One region of the Mesorhizobium sp. M0571 genome, then DNA from elsewhere that is predicted to be linked to it. Evidence: predicted binding sites of a transcription regulator. Region 1 holds the regulator's gene; each other region holds the start of a gene.
The links. Region 1 encodes PhoB, which activates phosphate uptake and scavenging genes when phosphate is short. Its sites were predicted from a motif close to TGTCATNNANCTGTCAT; they were not measured.
Positions count from the first base shown of each region.

Region 2: the regulator PhoB is predicted to act here: its motif matches at 2,317-2,333, upstream of ugpB (sn-glycerol-3-phosphate ABC transporter substrate-binding protein UgpB).
Region 3: the regulator PhoB is predicted to act here: its motif matches at 2,229-2,245, upstream of ppk2 (polyphosphate kinase 2).

Region 1 covers NZ_JAMYQT010000001.1:409,234-413,377, reverse strand. The annotation lists gene xylF (D-xylose ABC transporter substrate-binding protein) at 1-499, opposite strand, end outside; gene NKI85_RS02025 (ROK family protein) at 785-2,029, shown strand; gene phoB (phosphate regulon transcriptional regulator PhoB) at 2,039-2,728, opposite strand; gene phoU (phosphate signaling complex protein PhoU) at 2,745-3,452, opposite strand; gene pstB (phosphate ABC transporter ATP-binding protein PstB) at 3,485-4,144, opposite strand, start outside.
Region 2 covers NZ_JAMYQT010000026.1:35,110-39,253, reverse strand. The annotation lists gene ugpA (sn-glycerol-3-phosphate ABC transporter permease UgpA) at 1-862, opposite strand, end outside; gene ugpB (sn-glycerol-3-phosphate ABC transporter substrate-binding protein UgpB) at 944-2,254, opposite strand; gene NKI85_RS25665 (bifunctional diguanylate cyclase/phosphodiesterase) at 2,562-4,144, shown strand, end outside.
Region 3 covers NZ_JAMYQT010000008.1:161,813-165,956, forward strand. The annotation lists gene NKI85_RS12585 (GntR family transcriptional regulator) at 1-339, shown strand, start outside; gene NKI85_RS12590 (DUF982 domain-containing protein) at 436-693, shown strand; gene NKI85_RS12595 (hypothetical protein) at 745-903, opposite strand; gene NKI85_RS12600 (aldo/keto reductase) at 1,026-2,069, opposite strand; gene ppk2 (polyphosphate kinase 2) at 2,339-3,259, shown strand; gene NKI85_RS12610 (dihydrofolate reductase family protein) at 3,309-3,953, opposite strand.

The sequences.
Region 1 (4,144 bases):
CGGCAAACAGGAAATCGGCATTCGGATCGGCGCCCGAGCCCTTGATGAAGACGTAGTTGCCTTCCGGCTTCACCTTGAACACTTCGCGGGCCTGCATGCGGCCGACCTCCTTGTTGTCGAAGGTCAGGTAAAAGACGTCTTTGTTCTCGATCAGCCGGTCGTAGCCGACGACCGGAATACCTTCGTCCAGCGCCTTCTGCACAGCCGGCCCGATCGCCGAGGCGTCCTGCGCCAGGATGATCAGTGCGTTGGCACCCTGCGAGATCAGGCTCTCGACGTCGGTGAGCTGCTTGCCCGGGTTGGACTGTGCATCGGCGGAAATATACTTGTCGCCGGCGGCCTCGATGGCGGCCTTCATTGCGGCTTCGTCGGTCTTCCAGCGCTCCTCCTGGAAATTCGACCACGAAACGCCGATGACCTTGTCCTTAGCCTGCGCCACCGACGCGAGCGTCAGCGTCATGGCGACACCCGCCAGAATGGCGGTCGTGAATTTCTTCATCATATCCTCCCTGCGCCGCGTACGGCGTGACCAATTGGCCCAAAGACCAGCTAGAGGCGTTAATTTTTTCGAGCCTCGAAAAAATACTGACCCGATCTCCGGCTGCTGTCAACATCGATTCTGATGGATTTTGATGACTCTCCGAGTTTTTTCGAGTGTCGGAATAAACGATGACAGCGCCGCCGGCATCTGACACTATTTGCCTGTATCTGACACTATTTGTCGGACATTACCGACGGCTTCCGGTTCATGAGCGGCCGCGGCAACCGGGAGGAAAGCAAAACGATGTCGGTCGGAATCCGCCATGACGATTTGCGCCGGCGCAACCGGGCGATGGTGATCTCGGCGGTGCGCCGGGCCAGCCAGCCGTCGCGTACGGAGATCGCTGCAACCACCGGCCTCAGCCATTCGACCATATCGGCGATCTCCTCCGACCTGATACGGGAAGGCATCCTCGCCGAGAGCAAGGCAAACGAGCCCGTTTCGTTGAAACGCGGTCGTCCGCAGGTCGGCCTCGCCCTCAACCCGGAAGCGGCGGCGGTGCTGACCGTGGTGTTGTCGCTGAATTTCCTGTCGGCCGCCATCATCGACTATGCGGGACAGGTGGTCGTCGAGGAACAGCGCCGGCTGGACACGCTGACCATGCCGCGCGACGAGCTGATCCGCGAATGCATGGCCATCGTCCGGCGCCGGCTGGAAGATCCAGACCTTGACGTCCGCAGTGTCGCCCGCATCGCCCTGGCGATTCAGGGAATTACCGACTCCCCTGCACGCGCCATGCTGTGGTCGCCGATCACGCCGCAGACGGACATCGCCTTTGCCGACATGCTGGAAGACGAATTCGGCATCCCGGCCACGGTGGAGAACGATTGCAATATGATGGCGGTGGCTTTGCGCTGGCGCGATCCGGATCGCTATCGCGACGACTTCATCGCCATCCTGCTTTCGCACGGCATCGGCATGGGGCTGGTGCTGAAGGGCGAGCTGTTCACCGGCACGCATTCCTCGGGCGGCGAGTTTGGCCACATGATCCATCGTCCAGGCGGCGCGCTCTGCCGTTGCGGGCGGCGCGGCTGCATCGAGGCCTATGCAGGCAATTACGCCATCTGGCGCAACGCTACGGGGATGAGCGAAGACAGCAAACCGGTCGCCGACGTCAGCGACGCCGACATGCGCGCGTTGGCGGCCCGGGCCCGCGAGAAGGATGGGCCGGAACGCGAGGCCTACCGCAGGGCCGGCGAAGCGCTGGGTTTCGGTCTCGGCTCGTTGTTCGCGCTGATCGATCCAGCACCGGTCGCGATGGTCGGCGTCAGTGCCGCCGCCTTCGATCTGATCGAGCCGGCCTTGCGCAAGGCCATCGCCCAGACCGCCGGTGGCCAGCATTCGAGCTCGATCTCCTTCGACACCGAGCCGAACGAATTGCCGCTGATCCGCGAAGGCTGCGCGATGCGGGCGTTAAGCTTCGTCGACCAGGAGATTTTCGCGCCGGGCGCGCAAATGAGGCCCGGCATCAGAAAGAACGTAGCCTGACCAGGCAGGTCAATCTTCCCTGATCGCATAGCCGGCACCGCGGATGGTGCGGATGACATCCGGCATGCGGCCGTTATTGACGGCTTTGCGCAGCCGCCCGACATGCACGTCGACGGTGCGTTCGTCGATGTAGATCGTCTCGCCCCAGACATTATCGAGCAACTGGCTGCGCGAGAAGACGCGGCCGGGATGCCGCATCATGAATTCGAGCAGCCGGAATTCGGTCGGCCCGAGCCGGATTTCGCTCTTCTTGCGATAGACCCTGTGCGATTCGCGATCGAGCACGATGTCGCCGACCTTCAGCACGCTGGACAGCACTTCCGGCTTGGCGCGGCGCAGCAGCGCCTTGACCCTGGCCATGAATTCCGGTGTCGAAAACGGTTTGACCAGATAGTCGTCGGCGCCGGTCGAAAGACCGCGCACCCGGTCGCTCTCCTCGCCGCGCGCGGTCAGCATGATGATCGGCAGCCGCTCGGTTTCGGGGCGCACCCGCAACCGTCGGCAGAGCTCGATGCCGGAAACCGCTGGTATCATCCAGTCGAGCACCAGAAGATCGGGCACATTCTCCTGCAAACGGATCTCGGCTTCGTCGCCGCGTGTCACCACCTCGACCTGGTAGCCTTCGGATTCGAGATTGTAGCGGAGCAGCACACCCAACGGCTCCTCGTCCTCCACCACCATTATGCGTGGTGCGATCATCGGCTGGGCACCCCCATCATGTCACCGGTGCGGACATTGTCGTTTCGTCCTGCTTCGGACGATTGACAGGCAATTGCTCGCCGGTCAGCACATAATACGCATTTTCGGCGATGTTGGTGACATGGTCGCCGATCCGCTCCAGATTCTTGGCGCAGAACAGCAGATGCGTGCAAGCGGTGATGTTGCGCGGGTCTTCCATCATGTACGTCAACAGCTCGCGGAACACGGACGTGTATTTGACGTCGATGCGCTCGTCGGCGGCGCGTAGCTTGGCCAGCGCGGCCGCATCGCCGGCAGCATACTCCTCGATGACGCCCTGCACCTGGATGAGCACCAGCTGCGCCATCGCATCGATGGAATGCGATAGGTCGCGCGGCGTGACGCTGAGGCCGACCGCACTCACACGCTTGGCGATATTCTTGGCAAGGTCGCCGATGCGTTCGAGGTCGCCGGCCATGCGGATCGCCCCGACGACATGGCGCAGATCGTGGGCCATCGGCTGGCGCTTGGCGATCAGGGTGATGGCGCGGTCGTCCAGTTCGCGTTGACGCGCATCCATGATGGCGTCGTCCGAAACAACGCGCTGCGCCAGCGCATTGTCGGAATTCAACAGGGCCTTGGTCGCCCCGCCGACCATCGAACCGGCGAGGTCGGCCATGTCGCGGATCAGCTTGCTGATCTGCTCGAGATCCTCGTCGAAAGACGCGACTGTATGTTCGGCCATGATATTGTCCTCGTCTGCGTGATCGGCACCGCTCAGCCGAAGCGGCCGGTGATGTAGTCCTGCGTGCGCTTCTCGCGGGGCGACGTGAAGATCTTCTCGGTCCGGTCGAACTCGACCAGCTCACCCAGATACATGAAGGCAGTCTGGCGCGACACGCGCGCCGCCTGCTGCATGTTGTGAGTGACGATGACGATCGTGTAGTCGGCTTGCAATTCGTCGATCAGTTCCTCGATCTTGGCGGTCGACAGCGGGTCGAGGGCCGAGGCCGGTTCGTCGAGCAGAATGACTTCCGGCTTCACTGCCACGGTGCGGGCAATGCAGAGCCGCTGCTGCTGGCCGCCGGAGAGGCTCAAGCCGCTGGCGTTGAGCTTGTCCCTGACCTCGCCCCAAAGCGCGGCACGCTTCAACGCCTGTTCGACGCGGCCGTCCATCTCGGACTTGCCGAGATTCTCGTAGAGCCTGACGCCGAAGGCGATGTTCTCGTAGATCGACATGGGGAACGGCGTCGGCTTCTGGAACACCATGCCGATCTTGGTCCTGAGCAGGTTGAGATCCTGCGACCGGTCGAGAATGTTCTTGCCGTCGAGCAGGACCTGGCCCTCGGCTGTCTGTTTCGGGTAGAGCTCGTAGATGCGGTTGAAGACGCGCAGCAGCGTCGACTTCCCGCAGCCCGAAGGCCCGATGAAGGCCGT
Region 2 (4,144 bases), on a different contig from region 1:
CCACGTAGCGGAACTGGATAGCAGTAAGCGCAATGACGATGGCCATCAGGATGACCGACTGCGCCGCCGAATCGCCGAGGATCAGATTGACGAAGCCGTCATTGTAGACCTTGTAGACCAGCGTCTCGGTCGTCTTGCCCGGCCCGCCGCCGGTGACGGCATGAACGATGCCGAACGTGTCGAACAGGGCATAGACCGTGTTGACGACCAGCAGGAAAAAGGTTGTCGGCGCAAGCAGCGGGAAGACGATAGTCCAGAAGCGCTTGGTCTCGCCGGCGCCATCCATGGCCGCCGCCTCGATCAGCGTTTTCGGCACCGCCTGCAGGCCGGCAACGAAGAACAGGAAATTGTAACTGATCTGCTTCCAGGCAGCCGCCGACACCAGCAGGATCATGGCGTGGGTGCCGTTGAGCAGCGGATCCCACGCGATGCCGAGGCTTCTCAGCAAATAAGCCAACGACCCGATCGAAGGATTGAACAGAAAAAGCCACAGCATGCCGGCAATCGCCGGCGCCACGGCATATGGCCATATCAACAGTGTGCGGTAGAGGCCTTTGCCGCGCACGGCCTTCTCGGCCATGACCGCGAGCAGCAGGGCCACAACCATGGCAACGATCGCGGTCGCAAGAGAGAACACCACCGTGACCTTGATCGAGTTGAGGTAGGCCGGATCGGCCAGCACCTTCCGGAAATTGGCAAACCAGACAAACCGGCTCCTCAGCCCGAACGGGTCTTGCCTGAGCATCGACTGGTAAAGCGCCTGACCGGCCGGCCAATAGAAGAAAACCAGTGTTATGGCGAGTTGTGGCGCCACCAGCAGGTAGGGCAGGATCTTGTTGGGAAAGACGACGCGTGGAGACAGGCTGATTTCCCTCGCTATTCAGGTATCGCCCACGCGAGCTCGCGTGGGCGATATTCCAACCGACTAACCGAGATAATCCCGTCAGTTCTCCAGCGCTTCCTTGATCGCGGCGTTGCCGCGCGTGACCGCATTGTCGAGCGCCTGCTGAGCGGTTTGCTGGCCGGCCAGCATCTTCTCGAGCTCCTCGTTCTGGATATCACGCACCTGCGGCAGATTCGGCAGGCGCACGCCCTTCGAGTTGTCGGTCGGCGCCTTGCCCGTCATCTGCAGGATGGGTGTCTCGCGGCCGGGGTGTTTGTCATAGAAGCCTGATTTCTTAGTCGCCTCGTATGCCGCAAGCGTCACTGGCAGGTATCCCGACTTCTGGTGCAGATATTCCTGCACATCTGTCTTGGACAGATAGGCAAAGAAGGCCGCGACGCCCTTGTATTCCTCGTCCGACTTGTTGCCGAACACCCACAGGCTGGCACCGCCCGGCGTGGTGTTCTGTGGTGCGCCCTTGGCGTCGGTATCGTAGGGAAGCTGGCCGATGCCATAGTTCATGCCGGACTTGACGATGTCGCCGAGGCCGCCTGACGATTCGGTGAAGATGCCGCATTCGCCGGCGAGGAATATCTGCTTGGCTTCGGAGGTGCGTCCGCCATACTTGAATGTGCCGTCCTTGGCCAAGTCAGCGAGCGCCTGGAAGTGGTTGACGAAAATCGGCGCATTGATCTTGAGTTCGACATCACCTCCGGCCAGGCCATTCTGCTGGGTAGCCCAAGGCACGTCATTCCACGCTGCGAAATTCTCCAGATGGATCCAGGTCAGCCAGGTCGAGGTGTAGCCGCAAGGGGCGGCGCCGCTCGTTTTGATCTTCTTGGCAGCTTCCCACACCTCGTTCCAGGTCTTGGGCGGGCTGTTCACGTCGAGGCCGGCCTTCTGGAAGATGTCCTTGTTGTAGTAGAGGATCGGCGAGGAGGAGTTGTAGGGGAAGGACAGCATGGTGCCGTCCGGCTTCGAATAATAGCCGACGATGCCGGGCAGATACTGGCTCTTGTCGAAGGTCATCCCAGCACTGGTCAGCACATCGGCCGCCGGTTTGATCGCACCCTCGGCCGCCATCATCACGCCGGTACCGACGTCGAACACCTGGAGGATATCGGGCGCCTGTCCGGCGCGGAAGGCCGCTATGCCCGCATTCAGCGTCTCCGGATAGGTGCCCTTGAACACCGGAACGAGCTCATAGTCGCTCTGGCTGGCGTTGAAATCCTTGGAGATCTTGTCGACGACCTCGGCGTTGGCACCGGTCATGGCGTGCCACCAGCTGATCTGCGTGACGGCGAAGGCGGAGGTGGTGGAAAGCAGGGTCAAGGTGGCGGCAATACCGGCCGCGAAGCCGAAGAACTTCATGTTTCATCTCCCGTTTGTCATTGGCGAAAGGGGCGCTTCCGCAAAGCCAATATGTGGCGCTGATGACAATCGGACAACGGTTTTGTTGCGGATCAATGAACATCGTTTCCGACTAAAGTGCGCTCGCTACCGAAAGCGCGGCGTCAGGGGACTGCACCACCGCCCCTCTCGGCAGAGCGGCATGCACTTGTCTGGTTTCCCCCGAAAAGACCCGCCTCATGACCCGCGGGTTAACCATTCGTTAAAATCTCCAAGGGCTAATCAGTCACACCTCCCCTGTTTTTTTGGCAGACCGAGTGAACCCAGGATGCTGACGGTCTATAACTGTATTGTAAGTCAGCACGACCTGAGACTGGTCGCACTTGCCGCCCTCGTCTGCGGCATTTCCTGCTTCTCAGCAGTTAATCTCCTTAAGCATGTCGGCCGATCGACCGACCGAAATCGGCTTGTCTGGCTGATGATCGCCGCAACTTCGACCGGGTTCGGCATATGGGCGACGCATTTCATCGCCATGACTGCGTTTACGCCGGGAATACCAAACGCATACAATCCGGGATTATCCGCCTTTTCGCTTGCCGCCGCCGTCATCCTGACCGCGCTTGGGATGTGGGTTGCCACCTTGCGCCGCGGCATCGACCATTTCCTCGTCGGCGGCGCCATTCTCGGTGGCGCCATCGCGACGATGCACTACATCGGCATGGCGGCATTCGAGGTGGAAGGCCGGATCGTGTGGAACCTGCCCCTTGTCGCGATATCGCTTCTGGCCGGCGGGACGCTCGCGGCAGTGGCGCTTCTTGTCGTCTTGCGTCGCCCATCCGCGCTCGCGACGCTCGGCGGCGCCGTGCTTTTGACGCTGGCGATCTGCAGCTTGCATTTCATCGCGATGGCCGCAGTGTCGATCTTTCCGGATTCCTCGATTGAAATATCCGAACATTCAATCGACCCCGTTTCCCAGGCGTTTGCCGCAGCAGTCGCCAGCCTGGTAATCCTTGTGCTGTCGGGCGCCGCCCTGTGGATCGACCTGCGTTTTCGCGGCCAGAAGCTCGAGGCCGATCGCATGCACGATCTCGCCAATGCCGCTGTCGAAGGTCTGATCGTTTGCGATGGCACCCGCATCGTCAGCGCCAATGACAGCATGGCGAAACTGACGGGCACGGCGACAGCCACCCTGAACACGATGCAGCTCGGCGACCTTTTCGACGAACGGAGCACAGCCGATATATCCGGCTTCGGCGAGCAGGCGCAGGAAGCGAAATTGAGGGGCAGCGACGGCACGAGAATTCCTGTCGAGCTGATCGCCAGGAAGATCACGTACTGCGGCAGGCCTCATACAGTGCTTGCCGTTCGCGACGTCCGCGAGCGCAAAAAGGCGGAAGAAGAGATCCTCCGCCTCGCACATTTCGACCCACTTACCGGGCTTGCCAATCGCCGAAGCTTTTCTTCCCGGCTCGAAGCGGAAATCGCATCGATGGATCGTAGCGGCAAGGATGGATATCTGGCGCTCCTGCTGCTTGACCTCGACCGGTTCAAGCAAGTCAACGACCTCTATGGCCACAGCGCCGGCGACGCCATGCTGCAGAAGCTGGCGCACTGCATTTCCGGCATCCCGCGCCACGGACAGATGCTCGCGCGCCTCGGCGGCGACGAATTTGCCATCATAGCTCCGAACCTCCCCGACCCACTGGCCGCGGGTCGCATAGCCGAGGATGTGCTGGCTGCGATCCGGGAGGAAAACAGAGTTTCAGTCGGCTACGGTCTTGTCTCGGCCAGCATCGGCATCGCCTTCTTTCCGCTGGATGCCGAAGACCAGGCCGGCCTGATCAGCCATGCCGATACGGCACTCCATCGCGCCAAGACCGAGGGCAGGGACACTTACCGGTTTTTCGAGGT
Region 3 (4,144 bases), on a different contig from region 1:
TGCGACGACAAGACGCCGCGCGAGGAATGGCATCGCGTCGGCATGGATTTTCATATCGAGCTGGCACGCCTGTCTGGCAACGAGTTCCTGTTCAGGGCGGTTCGCGACGCGATGACGCGGCTGTCGCGCGCCCGATGGCTCGAGGTTCGCGACGAGGCGGCACTTGGCCGTGCCTGGGCAGAACACCATGCCATCCTATCGGCGGTGCGGGCAGGCGATGCCGATGGGGCTGCCCGCCTGCTTTCAGCCCATATCGTCGGCAGCCGCGACCGGCTGGTAACGTCGCTGCGCAACGACCGGCGCGGCCTGCGCGCCAGGGGATTTGCCGTCGTCGCCTGAGTCCGGATCCGCGGCCATTGATCACGAAAAAGGCAGATGAGCGAAGAAAGCTACTTTCGGTCTCGCTTCGCAAATGCTGATGGCGTAAGAGCGGCGATGGAAAACAATCGATTTGACACACCCGTGACCGTCAAGGGCGCGGCGGGAAGCAACCAGCTCTTGCGTACGGCTCGCGAGGCTTCCGACTACCTCCTCAACAATTGGCCCGGCAAGCGCAGCCCCAAGCATCGCGAAGCGCTGCAGGCCTGTCACGATGCGCTGGCCGGCGACAAGCCGGCCATGAACGCAAGACGGGCCTTCATTGCCGCCGCCCGCGAAGTGAACGTCTTCGTCAGCGACAAGGCGCCCGCCTAAGGCATAGCGGGACTTGACCGAGATCCGGCCCGCCTGGCGGGCCGGATCTCATCACTCTGCCGTTTCGGTTTTGGTTTGGGACTCGCTTTCGTCCTCGGGCGTCGACCGTTCCTTGGCCGCGACTTTGGCAGCCTGCTTTTCCGCCTTCTTGGCAGCCTTCTGCCGGTCGCGTTCCTTGCGTTCCTGACCGTAGTTCGGTGCTCGCGCCATATCGTTTCCTTTCATTGTGCTTGGCCCTTGCCTAGGAGCATTGAGCCACAAATACAACACCGCAGGGCACGATCGGCTCCATATCTCAGCGCAGTTCCGGGAGTCCGGCTTCAGCCCGTTTTTCAGGCGCCGTCCCGGTCGAGAACCAGATCGGCCGGACCGAACCGGTCCTTCGCCGTGAACTGCTGGTGCCAGTAGGGATAGAGCACGGGTGGCCTGCTGACCGCGTCGAGGCGTGTGCGCTCCTCATCGGCAAGCACCAGGCTTGCAGCAGCGATATTGTCCTTGAAATGCGCTTCGGTTCGTCCGCCGATCACCAGCGAGCTGACAGCGGGCCGGCCGAGCAGCCAGGCAAGCGCCACCTGCGCCGCCGACACGCCATGGTTGTTGCCGACGTCGATCAGCACATCGACGATCCGCCACAGCCGGTCCTCGTCGCGGATCGGCGGTTCCGACCAGCCGCTGAGCTGGCGGGCGGTCGGCTGGTCGCGGCGGTATTTGCCGGACAGCAATCCGCCGGCGAGCGGGCTCCAGACCAGCACACCGAGCCCCTGGTCGACCGAGATCGGCAACAATTCATACTCGGCTTCGCGCGCTTCCAGCGTGTAATGGATTTGCTGGGTAACGAAGCGCGGCTGGTGCTGACGGTCGGCGATGCCGAGTCCCTTCATTACTTGCCAGCCCGAATAATTGGAACAGCCGACGTAGCGAACCTTGCCCTGCGTGACCAGAGTGTCTAGCGCGGCAATGGTTTCCTCGAGTGGTGTCAGGCCATCCCACTCGTGCAGGAAATAGATGTCGATGACATCGGTTCTGAGCCGCTTCAGGCTCCTCTCGCATTCGCGGATCAGATGGTAGCGCGACAGGCCTTCATCATTAGGGCCTTTGCCGATCCGCATGCGCGCCTTGGAGGCGATCAGCACGTCGCCTTTGCGCTTGCCGCCGAGCGCCTCGCCGATGATCTCTTCCGACAGCCCGTTCGAATAGACGTTGGCGGTGTCGATGACATTGATGCCGGTGTCGATGCAAAGGTCGATCATCCGGCGCGCCTCGTCGAGATCGGTCTTGCCGACCGCCGAAAACGCGCCGCCGCCGCCGAAGGTCATGGTGCCCATGGTCAGCGTCGAGACCTTCAGCCCGGAATGGCCGAGAGTGCGGTATTCCATGTCGTATCCTCACGATTTATTGGAAAAGGCCGCGCTTCAAGCGTCAGCCCTGAATGAACCGGGCATTTGTAGGACAATTCGTGCCGCTTGTCTCCCATGCTGCAGGGGCAAGATCGATCACATCTTGCGGATTGGACGCGCAGCCGGCGCAGGGTGGGCTGCAATAAAACCGTCATTGCCGGCCTATAGTAATTTCGGTTCGGCGCTTTGTTTTCCGGCCGCCCGGCCGGGCGGCAGAGCGTCTGGCGGCTGTAAGCGGAGCGGCGCAAATGACCGAGACAAAACAGAATTCCCCGGCCAGGGACTGGCTCGAAGCGGAACTCGCCGACACGCTCGACGAAGACTATGAGCTGGAAATCTCGGAGCCGGCGCTGTCGATGGAGATCGCCAAGATCTACAAGGATGCACATCCGCCATCGATCGACCGCCTGCAATATTTTCGCGATCTCATCACGCTGCAATCCGAATTGATCAAGCTGCAGTCCTGGGTCGCCTATCACAAGAAGAAGCTCGTCGTGGTCTTCGAGGGCCGCGACTCGGCGGGCAAGGGTGGCGTCATCAAGCGCATCACCCAGCGGCTCAATCCGCGTATCTGCCGCGTCGTAGCACTTCCGGCGCCGACCGAGCGGGAGAAGTCGCAATGGTATTTCCAGCGCTACGTTCCGCATCTGCCGGCCGGCGGCGAGATCGTGCTGTTCGACCGCTCCTGGTATAACCGCTCCGGCGTCGAGCGGGTGATGGGCTTTGCCCAGCCGGATCAGGCCGAGCAGTTCTTCCGCGACGTGCCGGATTTCGAACGCATGCTGGTCCGTTCCGGTGTCACGCTGGTCAAATACTGGTTCTCCATCACCGACGAGGAGCAGCAGATGCGCTTCCTAATGCGCATCCACGACCCGATGAAGCAGTGGAAACTGTCGCCGATGGACCTGCAGTCGCGCGTGCGCTGGGAACAGTACACCAAGGCCAAGGAAGAGACATTCGCCCGCACCAACATTCCCGAAGCCCCGTGGTTCATCGTCGAGGGCAACGACAAGAAGCGGGCACGGCTGAACTGTATCGACCATCTCCTCAAGCAAATGCCCTATGAAGAGGTGCCGCACGAGGAGATCACGCTACCGGAGCGCGTCTTCAATCCCGAATACGAGCGCCAGGTGCTGCCGCGCGAGCTGTATGTGCCGGAGAAATACTGAGTAAACGAGCGAGGAAGGCGCTGCCTCAGTGGCGGCGCCCTGCAACAAGCTAGGCGCGCTTGATGATGACGTGCGTTGCATTCGACGTCGCAACCTGGTCGCTGCACCGGTAGCCGAGCTTGAGCATGTCAATGCCGGCAAAAAGGTTCTCGCCTGAGCCGAGCAGCATTGGCGATATCGCCAGATGCATGTCGTCGATGAGCTTTTCCTGGAGATATTGCCGGATCGTGGCGACGCCACCGCCCAGCCGTACATCCTTGCCGTCAGCCGCTGCTTTCGCCTTTTCCAGCGCTGAGTGGATACCGTCGGTCACGAAATAGAAGGTCGTGCCGCCCTCCATGACGATAGGGTCCCGCGGATGATGCGTGAGCACGAAGACCGGCACATGATAGGGCGGATTGTCCCCCCACCAGCCTTTCCAGCTTTCATCCTTCCAGGGTCCGCGGATCGGCCCGAACATGTTGCGGCCCAGGATCCACGCCCCGATATTTTCGAAACTGCGCGCCGCGAACGCGTCGTCCGTGTCCGTGGTCCCGCCATCTTTGCCAAACATGTCGCGGAAGGTTCGGGTGCCGATCATCCATTTGTGCAGGGCTTCCCCGCCGACACCCAGCGGGTTCTTCAGATCCTGATCGGGACCGGCGCCGAAGCCGTCGATCGACAGGGTGAAAGCTTTGACAGTCAGCTTGGGCATGATTTCCTCCTAACCAGTTGTGATTTGCAATCGGTAATTTTCTAGCTTGACTGATTGCGTTTCGCAAGCGGTATTTTCGGGCGGCGAGCAGCGGCGGCGCAGCTGCGCAATCGCTTCAGACAATAGGGGCCGCGACCTCGCCGCACTTTCTGCAACGCTGGCAATTGGCGAAACTTTTGTGAAGGCGTCTT